3 regions of the Clostridium sp. MF28 genome follow, and region 3 is predicted to be linked to each of the others. Evidence: riboswitches for the same ligand, from Rfam matches in the RefSeq annotation. Region 3 holds a riboswitch; each other region holds the start of a gene.

Region 1 (4,481 bases), 1.5 Mb from region 3:
TCGCATTCATACACAGTTACTTCTGATTTGTATCCACTTGCGGATTTTCTATAAATAATAGAGGTAGGTATTAATTTTCTATTGTTATGACAAATATAAAAATCCGATTCAGCATCATATTTCATATTTTCGCGCTTACTTATATCATTTTTAAAACTTCTTTTTTTCCACTTCTCATAAGTTTGTGGTTTTATATAAGGAGTTTGCTTATTTGATTCTAAGAATAAATAGTTTTCTTCGCTTTCATAACCTGAGTCTGCAATTATATTAAGATATTTACGACCAATTTTTTCTTTCATATTATTAAGCATAGGTATTAATGTTGCTATATCATTTCTATCATCAAATATTCCGACGCCGGTTACGTATTCACTTTCAACTGCGATTTGCACATTATATGCAGGTTTTAATTGACTATTTCTCATATGATCATCTTTCATATGCATGAAAGTTGCGTCTGGATCAGTTTTAGAATAACTATTTCTTTTTGAAAATATTTTTTTACTCAAATTATATTTTTCTTCTCTCTCTTTATATTCAGATAGTTGCTCTGTCCACTTTTGAATTTTGGTTTTTCTTTTACCAATTCCATGAACAAACTCTATGTTTCTTTTCTTTTTTTCATATTCAAGCCATTGAAGAATTTTATCAATATCATCTATTAATGTTTCTTTCTGAACAGTAAATTTTTTTAATTCTCCAAGGTTAATATTTTCTAAAAGAACAAGAATTTTATCAAACATTTTTTCTTCATTTTTTAAAATAGTTTTTTTCCAAACAAATGTATAACGATTAGCATTCGCTTCGATTTTAGTACCATCAATAAATGCATTTTCAAATAGTATTTCATTTTGATTTGCTAAATAATTAACTTGTTGATAAAATAAATCTTCAATTACCTCATTTGAAATATAGTCTTTACGAAATCTACTGATTGTAGCATGATCCGGTGCCTTATAACATTGAAGTAACCACTTAAAATTTATATCTCTTTTGCATGCTTTTTCGATTTTCCTGCTTGAATAAATATTTTGAGAATAAGCATATGATATTATTTTGAACATAATTTTAGGTTCCACTGCCGGTTTTCTTCCAACGGAAGAGTACGCCTTATACAACTTCGTGTAATCTAATCCCTCCAATACATGGCTTAGCAAGCGGACTGAATCATCTGATGGTATTAAATTTTCTAGATTTAATGGTAATATAAGTTGAAAATTATCATTAATCTCAGTATAATCTTTATTGTGTAATTTGGTTTTTAGCATAAGTAAATTATACAATGAATGTGAGTTCTTCGGAATTCACATTTTTTATATCTAAAAAAATGAGCCGCTACAAAACTAACTATGTTAGTTTTGCAACAGCCCCTTATTTTTTTAACTCACAACATCATCTGCCCATTTTATAGCATCTATATAGGCTTCTGCAAGCTTATTATCATTAACCCCTATTTCCTTAGTATAAAACTCAACATTTTCCCACTGACCCTTTTCATAGTTAATAGCCAATTTCAATATTTTATTCAAGTAATTATCTTTTTCAATTAGTCCTTCCTTTATTTCATCATCTATATATAATTCTTTTAAGATCACTTCAATTGAACAATTTAAAATTGCGTCCATAACTGAAAATAATCCTACCATATAAGCTGAATAAACATTATTTTTATACTCACTCATATTACATATTAATTCACATAACTTCGCTCTCTGCAATGAGACTTTTATAAGTTCATCTGTGTTATTTTCCTTTAGATCATTTAGCAGAACTACATATAACCATTTTATAATCTCTTTTCTTCCCAAAAGTGCAATAGCATATTTTATAGATCTTACTTCATTCTTTAGGCAGTATGCAGACGAATTTATCAATTTGATTATTTTATATGATAAACCTAAATCCTTTATTATTAGTTCCTCTAATTTATTAAAATCAAAATCGTCTTTATTAATTAACTTTAAAATTTTTATTGCTGTATCTTTGTTAGTCGGAATGTTTTTTCTGGAAAGCACTATTGGTTTACTAAAATAATATCCTTGAAAGTATGAATATCCTAGTTTCAAAGCCTCATCATATTCTTCTTTGTTCTCTACTTTTTCAGCTAAAAACTTTATTTTATTATTTATTTTTTTTAGTTCAAATACTTTCTTTCTTTCTCCCCCTGTAGTGATTTTAAAATCTATCTTTATAATATCAGCTATTTCTATTAATTTAATATATTTAGTATGGAATACAAAATCATCTAATGCTAATATAAATCCTCTTTTCTTAAGTCTTTTACACGCATCCACAATTTCATCATTTGGTTCTATATTTTCTAAAATTTCTATCACAACATATTCTTTAGGAAGTATGGTTGCTATTTCTTTCTTTATCAATTCTTCAGTAAAATTTATAAATGCCTTCTTGTTATCAGTAATATCTTTGAAGTCAAATGTATAAAATGTATTAGCTATAACCTTTAAAGTTGCTTCATCCCCATTAGTATTGTTATAGAAATTATTTTGTCCATTTCTAAATAGAAGTTCATATGCAACAACTTCATTTTTCCTGTTAAATATAGGCTGTCTAGCTACAAAAATATCCATAACAGTCTCATCCCCTTCATTAATACTTATATACCTCTTAATTTAACCCTTACTGTAGCTGTAGTATAATTGTAATTCATAAAAATTGAAATCTTCTCTCAATGAGCTTACTTACGTAATGCTTAAACTTAAGATATATAAGTTCTTATTTATATATAAATCAAGTAAATTTTTTCACATAAAAAACCAATTAAAACTAACTAATAAAATAATTAATTAATCTTAATTGGTCGGTTGCACAACTAGCTCCAAACCCTTAAAGTGCCCACTTAGAAAGAATTCTTCATAGCTTCCAATTGTAATATAATACATTAATATGTACTCATTTCATATATATGAAATATTATCATCAATCTATAATAAAATCAACAAATAATATCATTAAGAATACTAAATTAGAGATTTTTAAGGAAATTTTAAGATTATTTCCTCTTTTTATAGAGACATTATTTTTATTTTAAAAATAACTTTTCTTAAATATCGTCTAAAATTATAAACAAAAAAAGATTAGTTACATCTATATTTCCTTGTAACTAATCTTCTTAATATATAATATGTTAAATGCTATCTACTTAAATATTCATCTATTGCTGCAGCAGCTTTCTTTCCTGCTCCCATTGCTAAAATAACAGTTGCAGCACCAGTAACTGCATCTCCACCAGCATAAACACCTTCTTTAGTTGTTAATCCATCTTCACTAGCAACTAAACAAGATCTACCATTGATTTCTAAACCTTTAGTAGTTGATGAAATTAATGGATTTGGTGAAGTTCCAAGTGACATTATTACTGTATCTACGTCTAACACAAACTCTGAATTTTCCTTAACTACAGGTTTTCTTCTTCCTGAAGCATCTGGTTCTCCAAGTTCCATTTTAACGCATTTCATTCCTTTAACCCATCCATTTTCATCTGTTAAGATTTCTGTTGGATTAGTTAAAACATCAAATATTACTCCTTCTTCTTTAGCGTGATGTACTTCTTCTGCTCTTGCTGGAAGCTCTGATTCACCTCTTCTATATACTATATGAGCTTCTGCACCAAGTCTTAAAGCAGTTCTTGCTGCATCCATAGCAACATTTCCTCCGCCAACTATAGCAACTTTTTTACCTGCTTTAACTGGAGTATCATATTCTTCTTTAAAAGCTTTCATTAAGTTTACTCTTGTTAAAAACTCATTAGCTGAAAATACACCATTTGCATTTTCTCCTGGTATTCCCATAAACTTTGGAAGACCTGCTCCTGATCCAATGAATACAGCTTCAAAATTTTCATCTTCAATTAATTGATCTATAGTTATTGTTCTTCCCACAATTACATTAGTTTCAATTGTTACTCCAAGCTTCTTTATGTTTTCAATTTCTGCTTTAACAACATCATCCTTTGGTAATCTAAATTCAGGTATTCCATAAACTAGAACTCCACCCGCTTCATGTAGTGCTTCAAATATAGTTACATCATAACCTTTTTTAGCTAGGTCTCCTGCACAAGTAAGACCAGCAGGGCCACTTCCAATTACCGCAACTTTCTTCCCTTTAGAAGGTTCTGTTTGTGATAAATCTACTTTATTTTTTCTTGACCAGTCTGCGGTAAACATTTCTAATTTACCTATAGCTACAGCTTCACCTTTAATTCCTAGTACACAGTTACCTTCACATTGATTTTCTTGTGGACATACTCTTCCACAAACCGCTGGAAGTGCACTATATTTTGCTATTTCTTTAGCAGCACTTTCAAAATCTCCAGTTTTAGCCTTTGATATAAATCCTGGAATATTGATTGATACTGGACATCCCTCAACACATTTAGGATTCTTACAATTTAAACATCTATTTGCTTCTTTTATAGCATCATCTTCATTATATCCTAAACAAACTTCCTTAAAGTTTTT
Region 2 (4,481 bases), 2.5 Mb from region 3:
AATAATTATATATATTAATACATTTATTTGTATTAAGTTTAAAAATTCGATATTTTAATGAAAGAATATGTTATAATTTTCTTGTTAAAATGGAGAATATTTAAATAAAAATTGAAGTTGGAAATAAGATAATGTAGACAATATATAGTAAAAAATAATCAGTAAATTATATATAGTTAATAAGTAGGATGATTTGTTTAAAAACAAACTATTTAGTATTAGTAGTTTAGGAGAAAGCAATGGAAAAGAATTCAGTTGGATATACCAAAGTTATAAAAACGATAAGAAAAAGATATATGTTAGCATTGTGCATAATTATTTTGGCATTATTACTAAGTCAAATAATAGTGCAATATAATATAAATAATGAAATGAGCTATTCTCGGATAATCAATAAAGATTAAAAATAATAGAAGATTCAGATGGTAAAACATATAAACTAGAAATAAGTTTTGGATCAACTAGCTATAAGCTGAGTGAAGCAGATAATTTAGAGGAGCTGTTAAGGAAAGCTGATTATAAAATGTATGAAAATAAGAAGTTAAAAAAGGTTTCTAGGTAATGAAATATATGCCTCTTATAATCTCAATGAAGGAGGTATATATTTCATTATAAATCTGGAACACGTGTGCAAAAAGCGTTATTTAATTAAGATACATATGAAAGGCAAGCTACATGCAAAAGTGAAGATTATATAATGAATAAGAATTTAAGCATGGTAGGAGAAAGTAAAAATGATAAAATATTTACAATCTAAAACTCTTAAAATGGCATTATCAGCTACAATAGCAATTATTATATCAAATTATGTTGGTTTACAATTTGGAGTGACTTCAGGAATTATTGCAATCCTAAGTATTCAAGATACAAAAAAAGAATCTTTATTAGTTGCAGGGAGAAGAATAATTGCTTCTGCATTAGCCATTCTTTTGTCGTTTATGCTATATTTATTACTTGGAAATAACCCAATCATATTCGGATTATTTTTAATTATATTTATACAAACAACAATAATTTTAAAAATAGAGGAAGGAATGGTAGTTGGATCTGTATTATCAACACATTTACTTACAAGCACAAATATAAATATTTCATGGATTATAAACGAAGCACAATTAACTGTAATAGGAATTGGAGTAGCAATGATGTTTAATTTATATACCGCATCATTGGAAGAACAATTTGAAAAAAACAAAGAAAGAATAGAAGATTATTATAGAGCTATATTATCAGATATGGCAGTAAGCCTTGTTACTCAAGCTGTACCAATTTATGAAAAGCAAATATCAGTGAGCGTTGAGGAATTAATTAATAAGTCTAAATTTATGGCGCAGATAATAAATAATAACCATTTATTTAAAAAAAATGATTATTATTTGAGTTATATAGAGATGAGAATAATACAGCTAGATACAATGAAAAGAATGAAGAGGCATTTCTCGAGATTTTATATGACTTATGATCAAACTAGAATATTATCAGAATTTACAAATGAAGTTGCAATGAATCTTAAGGAAGATAATGATTGTGTAGAGCTTATAGATAAACTAAATTTGCTTAGGAAAGATTATGAAAAAATGGATTTGCCTAAAAATCGAAACGAATTTGAAAATAGAGCGTTATTATTTCAGTTTTTGAATGATTTAGAAGATTTCCTAGTTATTAAGAAAGAATTCAAGGAATCTTTTCAAAATAAGTAGAAATTATAAATATAACTTACTAAAATTAGTTTTAATGCCATTAATGGTAAAAATATTGGTATAAATATTGAAATTTATCAAAAATAAGTGTAAAATTATGCATATCATATGCATTGATAATAGCACACTTGCCGAAAGGTAGGGCCGCAAAGCTATGGGTCTAAAGAAATTCATTTTCAATGATTGCCAGGTTGCCAAAATGTAGTTATATAAACATTAGTCATTTGTTTATTTTTGGTGCCTATTAATAATTAATAGGTACCTTTTTATTTTGATACAAAATCATTGAAATATGTGTATATGGTAACAATTTAAATAAAGAAAGGTTAGGTGTAGTAAATGAAAAAGTATCAACTGTCTTTGGACAAAGCAAAAAAGGAGATTAATATAAGGATATGGGGAATGTTTGAACCAAACGATGCTAATAGTTTTGTTGAAGATTTTAGAAAAGAACTATCTCCTATACAAACTTCAGAATATGTATTGAATTTTGACGCAAGAGAGTTAAACGTTTCAAGACAAGAGATGTTACCAATGTTAGAAGGATGTTTTCAAATGTACAAGGCTTGCAAGTTTGTAAAGGTTATAGCAAATGTTGGTAGCAATATTACTTTAAAGATGCAATTATCAAGAATAAGTAGGAACACTGGATTGGTAATTGAAATAATTTAAAATGATACATAATTTATAATATTAAATTGAATTACATTAGCTAGGAGATTATTATGGGAATAAGACTAAGTTGTATTGATGTTTGTCATGCATCAGAAGTTGTTTCAAATGATATTTATTTAAAACATTTTGAAAAACAAGATAAAGATGTAGAACATTTATTAGTAGATATAATGGGTAGAGATAAACGATTTATGTTTAATGAACAGGAGACAACTTTATCTCTAGCAGTAAAAGTAGCAAAATCAGTATTAGATAAGGCTAACTTGACAGGTAGTGATATAGATGTACTAGTTTATTCATCTATATTATCGGAATATGTAGCACCAGCAACATCTATTTTAATACATAAGGAATTAAATGCAGGAAGAAATGTAATGTGTTTTGATATGAATGCTAATTGTGCTGGCATGACTGTTGCATTAGAGAATATGTCAAATTATTTAGAATCGTCGAAGCGAGCTAAAAGAGCATTAATTATTGGTTGTGATGATGTTGATTCATTAGCTGACCCAAATAATGAGCTTTGCTATGGAAATTATGGACATGCTGCATGTGCAATAATTTTAGAAAAAGTTGAAGAAGAGTGTGGGATAGTTGATGCAGAATATTATATAAACACAGAGGAAAGTCATAACATTATGTATCCAAGTGAAGGATTCTCTAATTTTTTCAAATCAAAAGATGTAAGCGAACTTTATCTGAAATGGTTGCCATTTGATGGTGGGGCATGTGTTTATCCCGCAGCAGAGATTGCTAAAAAGATGCTGAAGAAAAATGGCTTAGAAAATGAAGATATTAAGATGTTTTGCTTTTCTCAGTTTGCGTTTATAAATATAAAAAATATAAGACAACTTTTAGATATAGGAGAAGATAAGAGTATCTATATAGGAAATAAATATGGATATACTGGAACTACTAGCCCTTTCATAGCATTGTATGAATCGATAAAGGAAGGTAAAGTTAAAAGAGGTGACTATGTAATTTTCTGGACTATTGGATCTGGTTCTCAGAGTATAGTTATGTTATATAAATATTAATATTAGAAAACGCACTTCATAAATATAACCTTCTGTAGTAAAATCTATAGAAGGTTATATTTATGAGTTTGATGCTATCATATGAAATGCAAGTAAATATACTTCGGATAAATATATATTAGAATATCACTAATTTAAGAATAAATGCTTATAAAGAATTTAATGAAGTAGAAATATATATGTAGATAGTGTTAGAACTTAAAAAATACTATATTAATTAAAGAATAACAGGGGAGATGGTTTGATAATGTACGATTATCCACTATATAGGCCTCCAAGTGAAAGTAATAGTCTTATAATACAAGTAACTTTAGGGTGTTCTCATAATAAATGTAATTTTTGTAATATGTATAAATCTAAAAAATTTACAATAAAATCTTTGGAAGATATTAAAGCAGACGTAAATTACTTTAGAGAAATGTATTCTTATGTAGAAAAAATATTTTTGGCAGATGGTGATGCTTTAATCATTCCAACGGAAAAATTAAAAGAAATATTAACGCTTATAAGAAATACATTTTCTGAATGCAGGAGAGTAACGCTTTATGGGTCACCAAAATCAATATTAGGTAAAACTCATCAAGAGTTGAAAGAACTTAAAGATTTAGGTTTATATATGATATATATGGGCGTTGAAAGTGGAAGCGATGAGGTTTTAAACGATATAAATAAAGGAGTGAGTAGTAACGAGATAATTGATGCTGCTAGAATAGTTAAAAATGCTGATATCTTACTATCAGTAACAGTTATAGCTGGAGTTGGTGGAATTGAAAAGAGCGATATTCATGCAATCAAAACAGGCAAATTAATAAGCGATATGGCTCCAAATTATTTAGGCGTATTAACTCTTATGGTTGAAGAAGAAACGGATTTATATAATAAAATATTAAGGAAAGAATTTAAACTTCTAAGTGATAGAGAAATATTAAATGAGATAGGGATATTAATACAACATATTAATGTCAATGAATCAGTTACATTTAGATGCAATCACGCATCAAATTATGTTTCTCTAAGAGGAAGTTTACCAGAAGATAAAGAAAAATTGCTTAATCAAATTAACTACTAT
Region 3 (4,481 bases):
CAGTTAAAGAATCAGAAGTGATATTTACAGAAATAGTAACAGCTATAGAAAGTTTAACAGAAAAGGTGAGTAAAATAGCTGAAGGTGTGAGCACCATAAATAATATGAAGGATGATGTAGTTGAAAAAGTAGAAAACTTATCAGCGATATTAGAAGAAACAGCATCGGGAACAGAGGAAGTTTCAGCGACAGCGCAAGAAGTGACAGCGTCAACAGAAAGCTTTGTTGATAATTTTAATAATTTAAAAGATATGGCTGAGGAATTGAAAGAAAAAATTGAAGAATTTAAACTATAAAAATATAAAATCATTATGATATATATGTTGTAATAATAAATTTACGTTTAAGACTCTAGTGAGCCAAGTGATAAATTAATTGATAAATGTAGAAATTTAATTAAAAAATATATATTTAATGTTTTATAAGATATAAAGGATTGTTGCAAAATGCAATGATCCTTTTACAATTTAAAATAAGGTCTAATTAGCAAATAGTTAGTGTCAGATACAACCTAGTTTTCATATAATATTATATTTTAAGAAAGGTGAATATATATGAAAAATAACCTTAGGTTTGATAGTAATGGCAAGTTTAAAATAGTTCAATTTACAGATATACATGAAGGACCGAGCAGAGACAAATCTATAGAGCTTATAAATAAGATATTAGATTACGAAAACCCCAATATGGTTATATTATCAGGAGATATTATTGATGGCAAATGTCAGACAGCAGAAGATGTAAAAAAAGCTATAAATCATATAGCGGAGCCAATGGAAAATAGAAATGTACCTTGGTGTATAGTTTTTGGTAATCATGATGATGAACATAATATGATGACGAAAGAAGAAATGATGAATTTATATATGAGCTTTAAACATAATCTGAGTCAAGTGGGGTATAAAACTTTTGATAGGATAGGTAATTATAATCTTCTTGTAGAAAGTTCAAAAGATAAAACGCCTAAATTTAATATATATATGATAGATTCAGGAAAATACGCTCCTGCCATTATTGGAGGATATGATTGGATAAAACTTACTCAAATATGGTGGTATAAAAGAACAGCGATAAATTTGAAGAAAAAATATAAAAGATTAATACCTGCGCTTATGTTCTTTCATATACCTTTAAAGAAGTTTAAAAAGGCATGTAAGACTGGATTAGTAAATGGTGAAAGGCTTGAAGATGAGAGCTGTGCCAAGATAAATTTATGCTTATTTAACAAAATAGTTAAAATTGGTGATGTGAAAGGTATATTTGTAGGGCATGATCATTTTAATAATTACTGTGCTACTTTAGATGGTGTTAGGCTTGGATATGCTGGATATACTGGATACGGAGGATATGGAGATGACAAAATTCCTCGTGGTGCAAGAGTATTTTTAATTAATGAAGAAAATCCAGCTGATTTTAAAACTTGGACAAGAAGAGAGTTTGATACAGAACTTAAAAAGTAAATTCTATAAAAGAATAATTTTAGGAGATATATTTTCATGAATTGGTATATATGAAATTGAAGAAAATTATTGATTTTTAAATGAATTTATTAGCATGGCGATAAGAAAAATATATATAATATATTTAAATTTATAAATATATTATATTGAATAAATGGTATTATATTGAATTAAACGATTAAATAATATCCATTTTTACAATATTGTAACTTAAATTTAGTGTATATAAGTTGAAAAATGTTGTAAAAGATGTAATAATAGAATAAAAATGAAAAAAATATAATATCAATAGGCACACTTATTGAAAAATAGGGTCGCAAAGCTATGAGTCTAAGGAAAAATTTAATTTTCTATGATTGTCAGGTTGCCAAAATGTATCTATGAATAATAAATTTTATATTTTAATTTTGGTGTCCACAATTATGTAGACACCATTTTTGCGCTCTTAAAACTTACAATAAGAAAGCTATTTTTATTATTTTTTCATGTGCAAAGTATTTGCTGCTAGAGATTCGAAGTTTGAATTATAAATAATATTAAAAGATCAGAAGGGAGTGGAGAAGGCTAATAAAATATAATCATAGTAATTAGTAGCAAAACTAAAATAAGTTGGACAAACAGTTTGACTTAATGTTGCTTATAAAATCGCGTTGAAAGTTTGACTATGAAGGAGGCGAAAAGATTATTTTTTGCGATTTTAATAATCTGAAATGATATGAGTAAAATAGACGAATTATTAAATGAAGTAGAAGTCATAGTAAAACAAGGGATAAATAAAGAGGGCGTAATAGAAATTTTAAATTCTCTAAAATGTTATTTTCCATACGAAATATTAGATGAAATGAAATTATATGGGGACTATTTACCTAAAAATAATGAATTAGAATTTTCAGAAGAAAAAAGATATCTTCATTTTTTATGGGATGTACTAGATAAATCACCTATGTGCTTAATTGCCAATTTTGCTATTCCTTATAGACAGATATTAGCAAAAAAATTATTTAAGTCATGCGGAAAGAATTTTATAGCTGAAGAAAATGTACGTTTCAATGTTCCTGACAATATAGAAATAGGAGATAACGTATTTATGAACAAAGGTGCTTTCCTAGATTCAAAAGGTGGAATAACAATAGGTAACTCAGTAGGAATTGGCGAAGGCGTTACAATTTTTACTCATTCTCATGAGGAGCATGAACATGAATTAAGGACATATGCAAAAGTAGTAATTAAAGATTACGCTAAAATATATTCTAATTCAACTATATTGCCTGGAGTAACAATTGAAAAACAAGGAATAGTAGCAGCTTCTTCTTTAGTCGGTAAAAATGTTGAAAAAAATGAGTTGGTAGCGGGTATACCAGCAAAGGCTATGAGAGAGAGAAAAACATTAGATAGAAATCAGGAAGAATTAAAGCATATATGGTTGCATAACGGTGAATTTCAAGATTAAAAAATTTGTACACCTTAAGGAGGAAATGATTAATCATGAGAATATCATTTAAATCAAAGTTAATGGTAATAATATTGCCGCTAGTAATAGTTGGATTGATATCGCTGACAGGATTTGCATATATTAATTTTAGGAGCATTATAGAAAGCGAATTAGTGAATTCCATGTCATTAAGAACAACAGAAGCAACTGGTCATATTAATACATGGCTGACGAGTAGAATGGCAGAAGTTCAAGAAACAGCTCAAAGCCCAGTGCTTAAACAAGTTTTGGAAAAAAATCCTGGTTTAAATTTAAATAGCACAGATGGATCATTAAACATAATAGATGATTTAAATTTATCAAGATTTAATTTTATTAAAAATACATATCCAGACGAATATGCAGCAGTCCATATACTAAATAGCCTAGAGCCTAGTGAATGGAGTAACGCTGATAGTTTGAATAAGCTACAAGCGAGATTTTATAATGTAAGCAATGGAAAATTTGCAACTGCTAATTGGGCTAAAGGTGCTGCAACAGAAGCTTCAGAAAGATATTCAAAGACAAATGGCGTTCCTTATGATGCAATATTTAAGCCTACATATTCTGAAGCTTATGATAAGAATGTTGTAATGATGGTTGCGTGGAATAAAGATGCACAAGGAAAAGTTACAGCAGGAGCTGCCTCAAGTTTAGCTATTGAAGCAGTAGAAAATCAAGTTAAAAATCTAAAATATGGTCAAAAAGGTTACGGAGTATTATTAGGAAGTGATGGAACTTTTATAGTTCACCCAAATAAAGATTGGGCCATGAAAGAGAAAATAAATACAGTTAACGATTCAGATCTTACTAAACTTAATGAAGCCATTCAAGGTGATAAACCAGGAGTTTTTAAATTTGGAAGTGGATCTGAGAAAAAAATTGCATTCTATGCAAAGGCACCGATTTCTGGTTGGACAGTTATAAATGTTGTTTATGAGGATGAACTTTTTGCTTCATCTAATCATTTGATACTGATTATGATTGGGATAGTTATAGCTATTATCGTAATTTTATCAGCAGCTATATTTACAGCAGCAACTAAGTTGATCAAACCTTTAGTACGCCTTAATGAGTTCGCGGAAGTTATATCTACTGGAGACTTAAGTGGTTCGATAGAAGTAAAATCCAAAGATGAATTTGGAAATCTTGCTACAGCGTTTAATCATACGATAGAAGCATTAAGAGGCATAATTACAGATATAAATAATGAATCATCAAAGGTAAATGAAGTTTCAACTAATCTTGCAAATTCATGTGATGATAGCATTAAGGTTACTGGAGAAGTTGCTAAAGCAATACAAGTGATAGCAGAAAATACAACTGAGCAGTCAAGACAAGTGACTTTAGCCAGCGAGAAAACAATTGAAATGGAAGAAGTAAGTAGAGTTGTTGTTAATAAATGTAATGATATGCTTGAAACAGCTGAAGAATCACATAACATAAGTGCGGTTGCTTTTGAAGCGGTGGATAAAGCTGTTGAAAGTATGAAATTAATTGTTGAAAACAATAAAACCAATTTAGAAGAAAGTAAAATGTTACTTGAGAGA

The links. A riboswitch is a leader RNA that binds a small molecule or an ion and turns the genes downstream of it on or off. The one in region 3 is predicted to bind cyclic di-GMP.
Region 1: it holds a riboswitch for cyclic di-GMP, as region 3 does, so the genes downstream of both, AXY43_RS26040 (EAL and HDOD domain-containing protein) here and AXY43_RS19380 (acyltransferase) in region 3, are expected to answer to the same signal.
Region 2: it holds a riboswitch for cyclic di-GMP, as region 3 does, so the genes downstream of both, AXY43_RS08515 (hypothetical protein) here and AXY43_RS19380 (acyltransferase) in region 3, are expected to answer to the same signal.

Annotation. Positions count from the first base shown of each region.
Region 1 is NZ_CP014331.1:5,901,939-5,906,419, reverse strand. It holds gene AXY43_RS26045 (IS1182 family transposase) at 1-1,268, opposite strand, end outside; gene AXY43_RS26040 (EAL and HDOD domain-containing protein) at 1,380-2,591, opposite strand; cyclic di-GMP riboswitch class II at 2,811-2,894, opposite strand; gene gltA (NADPH-dependent glutamate synthase) at 3,156-4,481, opposite strand, start outside.
Region 2 is NZ_CP014331.1:1,895,007-1,899,487, reverse strand. It holds gene AXY43_RS27795 (hypothetical protein) at 240-404, shown strand; gene AXY43_RS28735 (diguanylate cyclase) at 407-562, shown strand; gene AXY43_RS08520 (aromatic acid exporter family protein) at 735-1,700, shown strand; cyclic di-GMP riboswitch class I at 1,812-1,899, shown strand; gene AXY43_RS08515 (hypothetical protein) at 2,061-2,372, shown strand; gene AXY43_RS08510 (3-oxoacyl-[acyl-carrier-protein] synthase III C-terminal domain-containing protein) at 2,426-3,412, shown strand; gene AXY43_RS08505 (radical SAM protein) at 3,660-4,481, shown strand, end outside.
Region 3 is NZ_CP014331.1:4,428,387-4,432,867, forward strand. It holds gene AXY43_RS19370 (methyl-accepting chemotaxis protein) at 1-296, shown strand, start outside; gene AXY43_RS19375 (metallophosphoesterase family protein) at 555-1,460, shown strand; cyclic di-GMP riboswitch class I at 1,742-1,832, shown strand; gene AXY43_RS19380 (acyltransferase) at 2,176-2,910, shown strand; gene AXY43_RS19385 (methyl-accepting chemotaxis protein) at 2,946-4,481, shown strand, end outside.